Maricaulis maris: one gene and its partner. The main gene of each other region encodes a partner of the protein of the gene in region 2 in a complex. Links are inferred from orthologs where the notes say so. Each region holds a gene or a part of one and is shown on either strand. Other genes may lie near its edges.

What was found.
Region 1: the proteins of uvrB (region 2) and AAA969_RS10315 are in contact, whole or in part, in a crystal structure (PDB 7EGT), measured with the Thermus thermophilus proteins. The link is inferred for Maricaulis maris from one-to-one orthologs. Residues at the interface, in WP_096411307.1 of Thermus thermophilus: Glu23, Leu25, Arg26, Asp27, Gly28, Glu29, Arg30, Phe31, Arg55, Glu326, Asp327, Phe328, Glu379, Ser382, Gln383, His398, Gly400, Arg401; in WP_096412145.1 of Thermus thermophilus: His654, Arg656, Phe657, Gln666, Asp668, Glu669, Lys680, Arg681, Leu682, Ser683, Lys685, Tyr686, Ala687.

What each region holds. Positions count from the first base shown.
Region 1 is NZ_AP027270.1:2,163,802-2,170,789, forward strand. The notes cover bases 1,506-4,471. They hold AAA969_RS10315 (ATP-dependent helicase), read left to right. Parts: upstream 1,506-1,825; coding sequence 1,826-4,117; downstream 4,118-4,471. Other genes in these bases: AAA969_RS10310 (hypothetical protein), read right to left, coding at 1,506-1,525. Also shown: AAA969_RS10300 (GIY-YIG nuclease family protein), read left to right, coding at 66-407; AAA969_RS10305 (GIY-YIG nuclease family protein), read left to right, coding at 474-953; more of AAA969_RS10310, read right to left, coding at 1,157-1,505; AAA969_RS10320 (alpha/beta hydrolase family protein), read left to right, coding at 4,510-5,457; AAA969_RS10325 (50S ribosomal protein L11 methyltransferase), read left to right, coding at 5,654-6,514; AAA969_RS10330 (serine hydrolase domain-containing protein), read right to left, coding at 6,519-6,988. UniProt on the Escherichia coli protein: A helicase with DNA-dependent ATPase activity. Unwinds DNA duplexes with 3'-5' polarity. Translocates on single-stranded DNA with 3'-5' polarity. Initiates unwinding more efficiently from a nicked substrate than double-stranded DNA.
Region 2 is NZ_AP027270.1:2,283,169-2,290,164, forward strand. What follows is about bases 1,483-4,456. They hold uvrB (excinuclease ABC subunit UvrB), read left to right. Parts: upstream 1,483-1,873; coding sequence 1,874-4,039; downstream 4,040-4,456. Other genes in these bases: AAA969_RS10825 (response regulator), read right to left, coding at 1,483-1,703. In the rest of the region: AAA969_RS10815 (lipocalin family protein), read left to right, coding at 176-760; AAA969_RS10820 (response regulator), read right to left, coding at 789-1,238; more of AAA969_RS10825, read right to left, coding at 1,242-1,482; AAA969_RS10835 (hypothetical protein), read right to left, coding at 5,366-5,917; AAA969_RS10840 (YeeE/YedE family protein), read left to right, coding at 6,337-6,792; AAA969_RS10845 (DUF6691 family protein), read left to right, coding at 6,789-6,996. UniProt on the Escherichia coli protein: The UvrABC repair system catalyzes the recognition and processing of DNA lesions. A damage recognition complex composed of 2 UvrA and 2 UvrB subunits scans DNA for abnormalities.

The DNA.
Region 1 (6,988 bases), 120 kb from region 2 along the record:
GCCGACGGGACGATCAGAACACGCCCTCATTGCGATATCTGAAGTGATATGCAATTATAAATTGCATGACAATGCTCGCACCCGAAGCCGTCTACATTCTCTTCAGCCGCCCGAAAGGCGCGCTTTATGTCGGACGCACGAAAGACCTGGTCTGGCGGACCTGGCAACACCGAACCGGTGCGATCGCCGGCCACACCAAGCGATACGGCATCAAGCAACTCGGCTGGTTCGAATGGCATGACGGCTTCGAGTCCGCTGCCCACCGCGAGTATCTCATCAAGCGCTGGCGACGCGCCTGGAAGATCGCGCTGATCGAAGCGATGAACCCCGGTTGGAAAGACCTCTGGTTCGAGATCCGCGGTGATTTTGATGAGCAGGTTCCGATCGTGACCTGCCTCGAAGACTGAATTCGTTCTGGAATGGTGAGCTCAACGTCGGTCCCGGATCGCGCTGCGCGCGTCCGGGAAAAATGGATGTGTGTGAATTCAATCAACCCAGCTCATTTCCCCCGGACGAAGCCCGGCGAAAGCCGGGTGCAGATCCGGGGCCGACGGGACGATCAGAACACGCCCTCATTGCGATTACTGAAGTTATATGCAATTATAAATTGCATGACAATGCTGGCACCAGAAGCTGTCTACATCCTCTTCAGCCGCCCGCACGGCGCCCTCTATGTCGGCCGCACGAAAGACCTGGTCTGGCGGACCTGGCAGCACCGGACAGGAGCGATCGCCGGCCACACCAAGCGATACGGCATCAAGCAACTCGGCTGGTTCGAATGGCATGACGGCTTCGAGTCCGCTGCCCACCGCGAATATCTCATCAAACGCTGGCGACGCGCCTGGAAGATCGCGCTGATCGAAGCGATGAACCCCGGTTGGAAAGACCTCTGGTTCGAGATCCGCGGTGACTTCGATGAACAGATTCCGATGGTCACCCGCCTCGAAGACTGAACCTATTCTGGAATGGTGAGCTCAACGTCGGTCCCGGATCGCGCTTTGCGCGTCCGGGAAAAATGGATGTGTGTGATTTCAATCAACCCAGCTCATTTCCCCCGGACGAAGCCCGGCAAAAGCCGGGCGCAGATCCGGGGCCGGCGAGCGGGGGAAAGCCGCACTCCCTCACGCCCCTGTCCAAACCTCCGCTGCTAAACAGCTCATAGCTTTTCCACCGACACGGCGCCGAGACGGGCACATTCCTGCTCAAGGCCGTATCGGCTGTATCTCTTCAGCTGAAGATGAATTTGAAGGCCACCATCCAGGCGACGAGGCAGTTCCCCCAACTCAACGCCGTTCACGCCGAAGAGTGGCTCATCTTGCCCCAGCAGAATGCCAATCTCACGCTGGCCGGCGATCACTATCCAGATGCCGTAGGTTGGTCGTTCAAAGGCTCGCCCCAAACTCACAAGCAGCTCCTCGGTGGAGTGCACCGGCGAGAGCGTCAAACACTCGGAATGTGAAAGCTCAGCCTCTTCCGCCGCGCAGATACTGTCTCGAGTAACACTGACTTGTATCACTGACGTCATACGCAAACCCTTTTGGATGGACTGCCCGCTCACTGAACCAACGTCGGTCCCGGATCGCGCTATGCGCGTCCGGGAAAAATGGATGTGTGAGATTTCAATCAACCCAGCTTATTCCCCCCGGACGAAGCCCGGCGAAAGCCGGGCGCAGATCCGGGGCCGACCGGCCATTCAACCACTCAGCGTTTCAACACCAACCCAAAGCGAACAAAAAACGAACAATCACACATCCCTCCCTTGGGATCGGGCGCCAATCGGTCCAGTATGCGCACCTGAATCAGTTTGCACTAGCTTTGGATTGCAATGTCCGGTCTTTCCATCTCCGACATGGCGCGCCCCGCGCCGCCGACGCCCTATCTTCAGGGGCTCAATGCCGAGCAGCGCGCGGCCGTGGAAGCGATGGACGGGCCGGTCCTGGTGCTGGCGGGCGCCGGCACCGGCAAGACCCGCGTCCTGACCACCCGCCTCGCCCATATCCTCGCCACCGGTCGCGCCCGGCCGTGGGAAATCCTTGCCGTCACCTTCACCAACAAGGCGGCGCGCGAGATGAAGGAACGGGTCGGCAAGATCATCGGCGAGGCGGTCGAGGGCGTGCCGTGGCTGGGAACCTTCCACTCGGTCTCGGCCCAGATCCTGCGCCGCCATGCCGAGCTTGTGGACCTGAAATCCTCCTTCACCATTCTCGACACAGACGACCAGCTGCGCCTGATGAAGCAGATCATCCAGGCGGAGAATATCGATGAGAAGCGCTGGACACCGCGCCATCTCGCCAGCCTGATCGATGGCTGGAAAAACCGCGGCCTGATGCCGGCCCAGCTTGGCGAGGGAGACAAGTGGGCCTTCGCCGAAGGGCGTGGCCAGGACCTCTATCAGATCTACCAGGCCCGCCTGAAGACGCTCAATGCCGCCGATTTCGGCGATCTTCTGCTCCACACGCTGCACATCTTCAAGGACAATCCGGATGTCCTGAAACTCTATCACGACAAGTTCCGCTACCTGCTCGTCGACGAGTACCAGGACACCAATGTCGCCCAGTATCTCTGGCTGCGCCTCCTGGCCCAGGGCACCGGGAATATCTGCTGCGTGGGCGATGACGACCAGTCGATCTATGGCTGGCGCGGCGCCGAGGTGGACAACATCCTGCGCTTCGAGAAGGACTTCGCCGGCGCCGAGGTGATCCGGCTGGAGCGCAATTACCGCTCGACCGCGCATATCCTGGGCGCCGCCTCGGGCTTGATCGCGGCCAATCGCTCGCGCCTCGGCAAGACGCTGTGGACCGATGATGCCGATGGCGAGAAGGTCCAGGTCCGCGGCATCTGGGATGGCGAGGCCGAGGCCCGCTATGTCGCCGAGGAGATCGAGAACTGGGTCTCCGGTGGCCGCGCCTATTCCGACAGTGCCGTGCTGGTGCGCGCGGCCTGGCAGATGCGCGCCTTTGAAGACCGCTTCATCATGCTGGGCCTGCCCTACAAGGTGATCGGCGGACCGCGCTTCTTCGAGCGCGCCGAGGTCCGCGACGCCCATGCCTATCTGCGCCTGGTCCGCTCGCCCGAGGACGATCTCGCCTTCGAGCGCATCGTCAACACACCCAAGCGCGGCATTGGTGACACCACGGTCCAGAAGATTGCCATGACCGCCCGCGCCATGGCCGTGCCGATGATGGAAGCAACGCGGGTCATGCTCGGCACCGACGAGATCCGCGGCAAGGCGCGCACCGCGCTCTCGGTTTTCCTGCGCGATATCGAGCGCTGGCGCGAACAATCCGAGCAGAGCCGGCTCGACGAGCTGGCCGAGATCGTGCTCGACGAAAGCGGCTACACCGCCATGTGGCGCGAGGACAAGACCCCCCAGGCCGCCGGCCGGCTGGAGAACCTCAAGGAGCTCGTCCGCTCCATGGGCGAGTACGACACGCTGGAAGCCTATCTCGAACACGTCGCCCTTTTGACCGATGCCGACCGCAAGCCGGACGAGGACGAAGTCTCGCTGATGACGCTGCACGGCGCCAAGGGTCTGGAATTCCCGCTCGTCTTCCTGCCCGGCTGGGAAGAGACCGTCTTCCCGTCGCAGCGTTCGCTCGACGAGGGCGGCACGCGCTCGCTCGAGGAGGAACGCCGCCTCGCCTATGTCGGCATCACCCGGGCCCGCGAACGCGCCATCATCACCTTCACCGCCAATCGCATGATCTATGGCCGCTGGCAGACCGTCATCCCGTCCCGCTTCATCGACGAGATGCCGATCGACCATGTCGAGGCGCGCTCGGAGACCGGCTATTATGACGGCGGACCAGGCTTTGAGAGCGTCAGCCAGAAGCCCGACGCCATGGCCTCGAGCTATTCCAGCCCCGGCTGGAAGCGCTATCAGGCCAACCAGCAATCGGGCCGCAAGTCCGCCCCGCCCACCATCAACGCCAAGGCCACGCTGATCGAAAGCGGCGGTTCCGACACACAGGGAACCTGGCGCGCCGGCGACCGCGTCTTCCACGACAAGTTCGGCTACGGCACGGTGAAGAAAGCCGACGGGTCGAAATACACGGTGAAGTTCGACAAGGCCGGCGAGAAAAAGGTGGTCGAGAACTTCCTGCGGGAATTGCCGTAGAGGGCCCCGAAGGCCCTCGCCCTTGATGGGCGAGGTGGATCGCCCGTGAGGGCAAGACGGAGTGGGTGACAGACCGTCAACGACACAATGCTGGCGCGTCTCGCCCCGTCCGCCCCGGATTAAATCCGGGGCACCTTGCCCGTCACGGGAAGGACCTATCGCACTCCAGCCCCTCCCTCTCACACTCCGTCATCCCACGGGGAGCGCGCAGCGCTCATCCGGGGGATGACCGTGGTCAGGTGGAAAGAGAGTCGTTTCAAGCGCACCCGTTTACAGATCTTGGGTCGCGGCGGGCCACGTCTCCGCACGCGGAGAAGAAATCCTCAGCTCGTCCGATGACAAAACACCCGTTTCGCGGAAAGTTTGTCGCTCCAGCCACCCTGTGAGCCGCCATGTTCCGTCTGCATCGCCTTTCTGTCCTCCTCGCGGTCACAACCGCCCTCGCATCCTGCCAGTCGCTGCCAGGATCGACTCCCACCTTCGCCGACCCCCACGCCGACGCGCGACCCATCGCCTGGAACGAACTCCTCGACCGGCCGCGCGAGACCGCGACGGCGCGGATTGCCTTCGGCGAGGGCGAACAGGAATTCGGCGAGCTCTGGATGCCCGAGGGGAACGGTCCCTTCCCGGTGGTGGCGATGGTGCATGGTGGCTGCTGGCTGTCGCAGATTCCCGGCACCATCCTGCAGGACTATGTCGCCGCCGACCTGCGCGATCACGGGATTGCGGTCTGGAATCTCGAATACGCCCGCATCGGACATGAGACGGGTGGCTGGCCCGGCACCTTCGAGGATATTGCCGACGGGATGGATCACCTCCGCGCCGTCGCCGGGGACTATCCGCTCGATCTTGACCGGCTGGTCCTCACCGGTCATTCCGCCGGCGGACATCTGGCCCTGTGGGCAGCGGCACGCGGCGGCCTGCCGGAAGACAGCGCGGCCTGGCGGGCAGAACCGCTGATCCCGAGCACGGTCGTGACGCTGGCCGGGATCAATGATCTCGCCGATTACCGCGCCCACGGGCCGGGGCGCTGCGGCGAACCGGACACGGTCGATAGCCTCATCGGCCCGGTTGAGGGCCAGACGCGGGCGCTGATGGCCCAGGTCTCGCCGGGCTCCATGGCCGCGATCGCGGTCGATCAGGTGATCATCTCCGGTGAGCTTGATCCGATCGTGCCGCCGGTACTCGGCGAGCGCTACACAATCCTCGCCGGTGCGCGGGGTGACACCGTGCGCCATGTTGTACTGCCGGACGCCGGCCATTTCGAGCTGATCGATCCGACCGCGCCGGCCTGGCAGGAGATCCGCGCCGTGCTGGTTGAGGCGCTGGAGGCGGAGTAACGCTTCGGCACAAGCGTGCCCAATCATCCTTGTTTGTCTTGCCGGGAGACAGCCGCATCCGCTGGCATGACAATCAAGGGAGTCTCCCGAGCTTTCGCTCCTATCCGGACCCACAGCATTCTGCCCCACACCCCTCCCCGCTTGATTTCCGCGCCGTCAGCGTCCACACCGCCCGCCTGATCCGGAGACTGCCCCCATGACCACGCTTTGGCGCCTGACTGCCCTGTCCGACTTTGCCACGCTCGCCGACGTCGTCGAGCGGCTCGACGAGGCCTTTCCGCCGGTGGCGCTGAGCTGGGCAATCTTCGAGGAAAGCGATGGCGCCCGTCTGGATGTGCTGTTCCAGTCGATGCCGGACGAAGCGGCCTTCCGCACAGCCTCCGGCCTGTCCGAGGATATCCTGGTCGAGTTCGGGCCCTTGCCCGAGGAGGACTGGGTGCGGCTGTCGCTGCAAGGGCTCAAGCCGGTCGATGCCGGTCGCTTCACCCTGTTCGGCGCACATGACCGCGAGGCGGTCGCGGCCGGTCAGATCGGTATCGAGATCGAGGCCGGGCCGGCCTTCGGCACCGGACATCACGGCACCACACGAGGCTGCCTGATCGCCTTCTCGCAGATGCTTGATGAGGGCGCACAGCCGGACACCGTCTTCGATCTGGGTTGCGGCACGGCGGTGCTCGCCATCGCGGCAGCCAAGATCCTGCCGAACGCCGAAGTCCTCGCCTCGGACATTGATCCGGAAGCGATCGAGGAAAGTACGGAAAACTGTACGAAGAACGAAACCCCCGGCATCGACTGTTTCGTCGCCGAGGGTCTGGATCACGCCAAGCTGGCCGGTCGCCGGTTTGATCTCGTCTTCGCCAACATCCTGGCCGGACCACTGGTGGAACTGGCACCCGGTGTGGCCGGCATTCTCGCCCCCGGTGGCAAGGTCATCCTGTCCGGCCTGTTGACCGAACAGGAAGCCATGGTTCGCGCAGCCTATGAGGCCGAGGGCCTGACGGTTCACCGCCAGGACCCGCTGGAAGGCTGGGAGACGCTGGTAGCCAGCAAGGCGTGAGCGCCTATTCCTCTCTCGTCTCGTTGTCGAAACCGGCAAATAAATCAGCCAGTTCAATAGACAGCGCCTGCAAGTTCTCGCTGTCGGCATTGCCGGTCAGCGCGACGGATATCTGTGGCTCGACATAAACGAGCAGAAAGGACCGCCCGCCCGGCGAACCGCCGGAATGGGCAGCATAATGAAGGTCCGCGCTTTCGGCATAACCGGCCCAGGGGCCCGGCAGGTCCGACCAGCCGTTGAGGTCAACCATCTCGCCTGCCGCGAGGGTGGCCCCCATCGCCGCCAGCTCCCGTGAACTGGCCAGCAGCCCACCTGCTCCGAATTTGCACTCGGCCGACAGCCCCTCGATCATCTCCGGCCCGTCGCCGAGATCGACCCAGTTTGCCGCCTTTTCCGCGTCGGCGGCATCGCGGCGAGCCAGGTAGGTATCACCGAGGACTGACTGCATGGCGGCGTCAAAACTGTCGGCGCCTG
Region 2 (6,996 bases):
CCCGACCTGACAACAGGCCGGAATATCGGCGCCTCCCGTAATCGGCCGACCACCCGGTCACAGCCCGTCGAGAACCCGCTACGCCCCACCAAGCGACCGCCGGCAAACGGTCGTCAAACACTCAGCCCTGCGACCGCCGACAGGCGGTCGTCCACCAACAAAAAGGACCATGCCCGTGCACCTGAAGACATCGCTTCTCATCCCGCTGGTCGCGGCGACCGCCCTTGCCGGCTGCATGGCCCCACCGCGCGACCGCCTCGCCGGCGACCAGCCGCCGACAACGGTCGAGGCCGTCGATCTGGACCGCTATCTGGGGCGCTGGTTCGAGATCGCGCGGGCCGATCACGGCTTCGAGCGCGGCTGCGACGGGGTGATCGCGGAATATGCCCGCCGGGCTGACGGGATGATCCGCGTCCTCAATTCGTGCTGGAAGGCGGGTCTGGAGGGTCCGGTCAATGTCGCCGAGGGCCGCGCCCGCATCGCCGACCCGCAAAGCAATGCCAAGCTGGAGGTCAGCTTTTTCGGCCCCTTCTTCGGCGATTACTGGATCATCGACCTGGCCGAGGACTATAGCTGGGTCGTCGTGTCCGAACCGGAAGGTCGGTATCTTTGGATCCTCGCCCGCGATCCGCAGCCGGGCGAGCGCTTCATCGAGACCCGCCTCGCTGCGCTTCAGGCCCGCGGTTTCGACACCACCGCGCTGATCTATCCGGAGCAATGGCCGAGCGCCGATGCGGTCCCCGCGGACATGGCCGACTGACGGCGAGGCCAGCTGTCGACAATCCGGATCAGTCTCGCCAGGGCACCTCGCTGGAGCGCTTTGGTGTACCCAGCCTGACCTGCCGGGTACGGATCGCCTCGATAATGCGTTGGCCGAGCCGGTCCGGCATGACGGGTTTCACCAGATAGGCATCAATATCCGCCTGGCGCGCGGCCTGAACGATCCGCATTTCATCATGGGCGGTCAAAAGGATGATCGGCACATCGGTGTTGACTTGGTCTTCCTGCAGCCGCAGCCGCAGGGCTATCGAAATCCCATCATCGCCTTGCAGCCCATAATCGAGCAGGACGACATCGAAGGCAGTTCTCTCGAGATGTTGCCAGGCGGTTTCGCTATCGGCGGCCTCCAGCACATCGGCACAGCCAAGCCGCTCGAGCAGCTTCACGACCAGGCTGCGGATCGCGGCAACGTCCTCGACCACAAGGATGGACAGACCTTCAAGCGATGCACCCGGCATTGATCAGCTCCGTGACGCGCACCTATCTGGCGCTCTGGTCAGCGTTGGAAATATGGCAGAAGGCGTCACTTGGCAACGGGCCAGCCCGGCCATCAGTGTGCCGGGGCTGACCGGCTTGGGCAGGACCGCCGTGATGCCGGCCGCCGCCGCATCGCGGACCAGATGGCCAAATCCGTCGGCGGCGAGCAGGAAGAGCGGCAGCCCGGCCCGGTCGCACTGGCGCGGATCGCTCAGCCGGCGGGCGAGGTCGAGACCGGTCTCCAGCCCGAGGTCATAATCAATCAGGCAAAGGTCCGGACGGCAGGTCCGCGTCATGACGAGGGCCTCCTGACCGTCGGCGGCCTCGAAGACGCGCCCGAAACCCAAGCCGGTGAGCAGGGTCCGGATCACCGTGCGAACCGGGCGGCTGTCATCGACCAGCAGCACCGTCAGGCGGTCGAGCGTAAGCGTTTGGCAAGCCGACATGGCGTTCTCCTCACGGTCACATTAACCCTGTTGTCCTGAACACCCGGCTAACATCCGTTCATACGGTATGCAGGCTCCTGACAGGACGCTGGCAGGGAGGTGGCCCCGTCCCGCCGACGATCACAGCCACCCCACTGGCCCTCGCCCGTCCGGCAGCACATATTCCCCCCATGGCCAAACTGACCCTCGACGACACCCTCACCGCCCCGGAAGATTTCGTGCTCGACACGCTGACCAGAGTTTCGAAGGCGAGTGACTGGACGCCCCACCGTCCCGACCGGCCGGCCAAGTCCGAGGGCGGGCAACGCTTCCAGTGCGTCTCGGAATACTCCCCAACCGGCGACCAGCCGGCCGCGATCAAGGAGCTGGTCGAGGGGCTCAACAGCGAGGAGCGCGACCAGGTCCTGCTCGGCGCGACCGGCACCGGCAAGACCTTCACCATGGCCAAGATCATCGAGGCGGTGCAGCGCCCGGCCCTGATCCTGGCCCCGAACAAGACGCTCGCCGCCCAGCTCTATGGCGAGTTCAAAAGCTTCTTTCCGAACAATGCGGTGGAGTATTTCGTCTCCTATTACGACTACTACATGCCGGAAGCCTATGTGCCGCGCACCGACACCTATATCGAGAAGGAATCGTCGATCAACGAGGCCATCGACCGGATGCGCCACGCCGCCACGCGCTCCATCCTCGAGCGCGATGACGTCATCATCGTCGCCTCGGTCTCCTGCATTTACGGCATCGGCTCGGTCGAGACCTATACGGCGATGACCTTCGAGCTGAAGCCCGGCGATATCGCCGATCCGCGCGCCGTGATGCGCCAGCTGGTCGACCTGCAATACACCCGCAATGACGCCGCCTTCATCCGCGGCACCTTCCGCATTCGCGGCGATAATCTGGAAGTTTTCCCGGCCCACTATGACGACCGCGCCTGGCGGATCGGCTTTTTCGGCGACGAGGTCGAGCAGATCACCGAATTCGATCCGCTGACCGGCAAGACCATGACCGAGCTCAAATCGGTGAAATTCTACGCCAATTCGCACTATGTGACGCCTCGCCCGACGCTCAACCAGGCCATCGTCAAGATCAAGGCCGAGCTCAAGGAACGCCTCGCCTGGATGGAAAGCCAGGGCCAGCTGCTGGAAGCCCAGCGCCTGCAGCAGCGTACCGAGTTCGACCTGGAAATGCTCGGCGCCACCGGCTCCTGCGCCGGCATCGAGAATTATTCCCGCTACCTGACCGGCCGCAAGCCGGGCGAGCCGCCGCCCACACTCTTTGAGTACATACCGGAAGACGCCCTCGTCTTCGCCGATGAGAGCCATGTCTCGATCCCGCAGCTCGGCGCCATGTACAAGGGCGATTACAGCCGCAAAAAGACGCTGGCCGATCACGGTTTCCGCCTGCCGAGCTGTCTCGACAACCGCCCGCTCAAATTCGAGGAGTGGGACGCCATGCGGCCGCAGACCATCTCGGTCTCGGCGACGCCGGGCCAGTGGGAGCTCAACCAGACCGGCGGCGTCTTCACCGAGCAGGTGATCCGCCCGACCGGGCTGATCGACCCGCCGGTCGAGATCCGCCCGGTCTCCACCGATGGCGCGTCGCAGGTCGACGACGTCATCGACGAGGCCCGCGCCACCACGGAGAAGGGTTTCCGCACCCTGGTCACCACCCTGACCAAGCGCATGGCCGAGGACCTGTCCGAATACATGCACGAGCAGGGTCTCAAGGTCCGCTACATGCACTCGGACGTCGACACCGTCGAACGCATCGAGCTGATCCGCGACCTCCGCCTGGGCGTCTATGACGTGCTGATCGGCATCAACCTCTTGCGGGAAGGTCTGGACATTCCCGAGTGCGGCCTCGTCGCCATCCTCGACGCCGACAAGGAAGGCTTTCTGCGGTCAGAGACCAGCCTGGTCCAGACCATCGGCCGCGCCGCCAGAAACGCCGACTCGAAAGTCATCCTCTACGCCGACCGCATCACCGGCTCGATGCAACGCGCCATGGACGAAACCAACCGCCGCCGCACCAAACAGATCGCCCACAACGAGGAACACGGCATCACCCCGAAAACGATCGTCCGCGGCATCAGCGACATCCTGGAAGAAGTCATGGAGTCGCAGGCCAAAGGTCGCGGCGTCGCCGCCAAGGGCCGCAAGAAGGGTGATGGGAAGCCAAAAGGTCTGCGCGAGGCCGATCAGGCAGCCTTCGTGGCCGGGGACAACATGGTCGCGACGATTGCGGACCTGGAGAAGCGGATGCGCGAGGCGGCGGCGGATCTGGAGTTTGAGACGGCGGCGAAGCTGCGGGATGAAATTTTGGCGTTGAAGGGGGAGTAGAGTCTCCCCGGACTTGATCCGGGGCGGTTTCATCCTCCGTTGCCCGCAGGGCGAACGGGGATGAGACAAATTTTGGCGACACACACCCTTCTCCGGTTTGAGCATACCCAATCAGCGGAATCCCACCTCTGACATAACACCACACCCAAACTCTTCGCGCTTCATCGGTGAGGTGGATCGCCGGCTAGGGCCAGACGGAGTGGGTGATGGGCGGTGCATGACGAAACGCTGATGCGTTTCACCCCTTCCAAGCCGTCACTTTGCGCCGGGCCACCTTCCCCATCAAGGGGAAGGACCGGGTGGCGGCCGGCCATCTCCCTACCTCGCCCCTGCCCTCCGTCATCCCACGGTGACCGCGCAGCGGACATCCGGGGGACCTCGGCTTTCCGGTTGATCGCTCGAGCGAGGCGGCGGAGGCAGAACGATCGGCAGGGTGGGTGAGGTCCCCCGGATCGCGGCTTAGCCGCGACCGTGGGATGACGGTGGGAAGCGGGATGGGTCCTCGCCCTCGACAACCGAGGTGGATCGCCCGACCGGGCCAGACGGAGTGGGTGATGGGCGGTGGATGACGAAACGCTGATGCGTTTCACCCCTTCCAAGCCGTCACTTTGCGCCGGGCCACCTTCCCCATCAAGGGGAAGGACCGGGTGGCGGCCGGCCATCTCCCTACCTCGCCCCTGCCCTCCGTCATCCCACGGTGACCGCGCAGCGGACATCCGGGGGACCTCGGCTTTCCGGTTGATCGCTCGAGCGAGGCGGCGGAGGCAGAACGATCGGCAGGGTGGGTGAGGTCCCCCGGATCGCGGCTTTGCCGCGACCGTGGAATGACGGTGCGAAGCGGGATGGGTCCTCGCCCTCGATAACCGAGGTGGATCGCCCGACCGGGCCAGACGGAGTGGGTGATGGGCGGTGGATGACGAAACGCTGGCGCATCTCACCCCTTCCGTCTCAGCGCTTTGCGCTGGCCCACCTTCCCCACCAAGGGGAAGGACCGGGTGGCGGCATGCCCGCTCCTCGCTCCCACACCCTCAATCTCCGTCATCCCACGGTGACCGCGCAGCGGGCAGCCGGGGGACCTCAGCTCTCCGGGTTGATCATCGGGGCGCGCTGGCGGAGGCAGAACGATCGGCAGGGTGGATGAGGTCCCCCGGATCGCGGCTTTGCCGCGACCGTGGGATGACGGTGGGAGATGGAGCGGGGTCTTGTCCGGGCAAGGCGTGGCATCGCCTTTCCTCCCCACAGCATGGGGAGGTGGATCGCCCGGCAGGGCGAGACGGTGGGGTGGCGCCGCAGGTGGCATCGTCCCCGCCTGGCGGGGACGAAAAACTAGCCCGGGAACAGCCACACCCCGATTTCCCGCACGCCCTCACCCTCGCGCACCAGACACATGGCGCTTTCCATGCCCTGGACGTAGCAGGCCATGTCGCGGGCCTCGGCGCGCAGGGTGTCGATGTCGGCGTCGGTGAGGCCGTCGGCGGCGTAGAAGGGGAATTCGACGTCGGCGCCGGGGATGTGGGCGGTGTTGTCGAGATCGGTAAAGGCGCCGAGCCAGTCGGTCAGGGCTTCGTCCATCTGGCCGGGTTCGGCCCAGGCGAGCAGCATCACCTCGTCGGTGGGGAAGATCCCCTGATAGCGTGTCTCGCCGTCCGCATCGACCAGGCTGAGCGTGGCCCTTGTGCGTCCATCCTCGCCGCAGATCGTGACCGCCTCGGCCACCAGTCCGCTGTCCGGATCACCGCCCCAGGGCGCCGACGCGACGAGATCGCAGTCGGCCGAGGCGGCCGGCGCCGCGCCTTTCTGGAGCGCTGCGGCCGGTGCGGCGATGAGGGCCAGGGCGGTGAGGCTGATGGCAAATGTCTGGCTGAGCGTACTGGTCACGGTGATTCCCCTGATTGTTCCGGCACAGGTTAGCGCAGCGAAGATGAGCGGGAAATGAGCGGACCCCGGGAATTCCGCAAAACCGCCGCCCTGCCCGGTGTGATCCGCACAGGCCTGGCCCGGCAGCCGGCGGCAGGGCGTGCGATCTGGTCCAGGGACACTCAACGACCGCCCCTCACGACCTGGCGCATTGGAATCGGGGTGGAGACAGCCCGGGAAAACCCCGCGAGCGGAATGTCGGCGATGTCACGTTATCAAATCAACCGGTTATCGGCATTGGCCGACATCCCGTTCGCCTCCCATGCGGCCGGCGCCTCGCGCGTGCGGCGCCAAACGCCTGCGCGCTGCCGGCTGGCCTCGGCGTCGCGGCGGGCCTAGACTGGCACCAAAGCAGGCCCGTTCGGGGCCGGGAGGCTCACATGGAAAACTTCACACCGGTTTCGGCCCTGATCGGCGGCACGCTGATCGGCTTGTCGGCCGTGATCCTGATGGCATTCAATGGCCGGATTGCCGGGATCAGCGGCCTGTTGGGCTCGGCCCTGTTCGGGGCGACCGGCGACCGCGCCTGGCGGCTCGCCTTCCTGGTCGGCCTGGTCGCCGCGCCGCTGGTCATGCTGGCCCTGCCCGGCAGCGCCCGTCCCGACATGAGCGTCGACATCACCACCAGCTGGCCGCTGCTGGTCGGTGCCGGACTGCTGGTCGGCTTCGGCACCCGGCTCGGCTCGGGCTGCACCAGTGGACACGGCGTGTGCGGCCTGTCGCGCCTGTCGGCCCGCTCGCTGATCTCGGTGCTGGTCTTCATGCTGGTCGGCATGGTCACGGTGACGCTGATGCGCGGCAGCCTGTCCGGCCTGTTTGCGGGAGCGGGCTCATGATGCGCAATCTGGCCGCCGGCCTCGCCGGCCTGATCTTCGGTTTCGGCCTGATCATCGCGCAGATGATCAACCCGGCCAAAGTCCTCGCCTTCCTCGATATTTTTGGCGCCTGGGACCCGTCCCTGGCGCTGGTGATGGGGGCCGGCCTCGTGGTCACGGCGATTGGCTACCGCCTGGTCTGGCGGCGCTCGGGCCCGGTCCTTG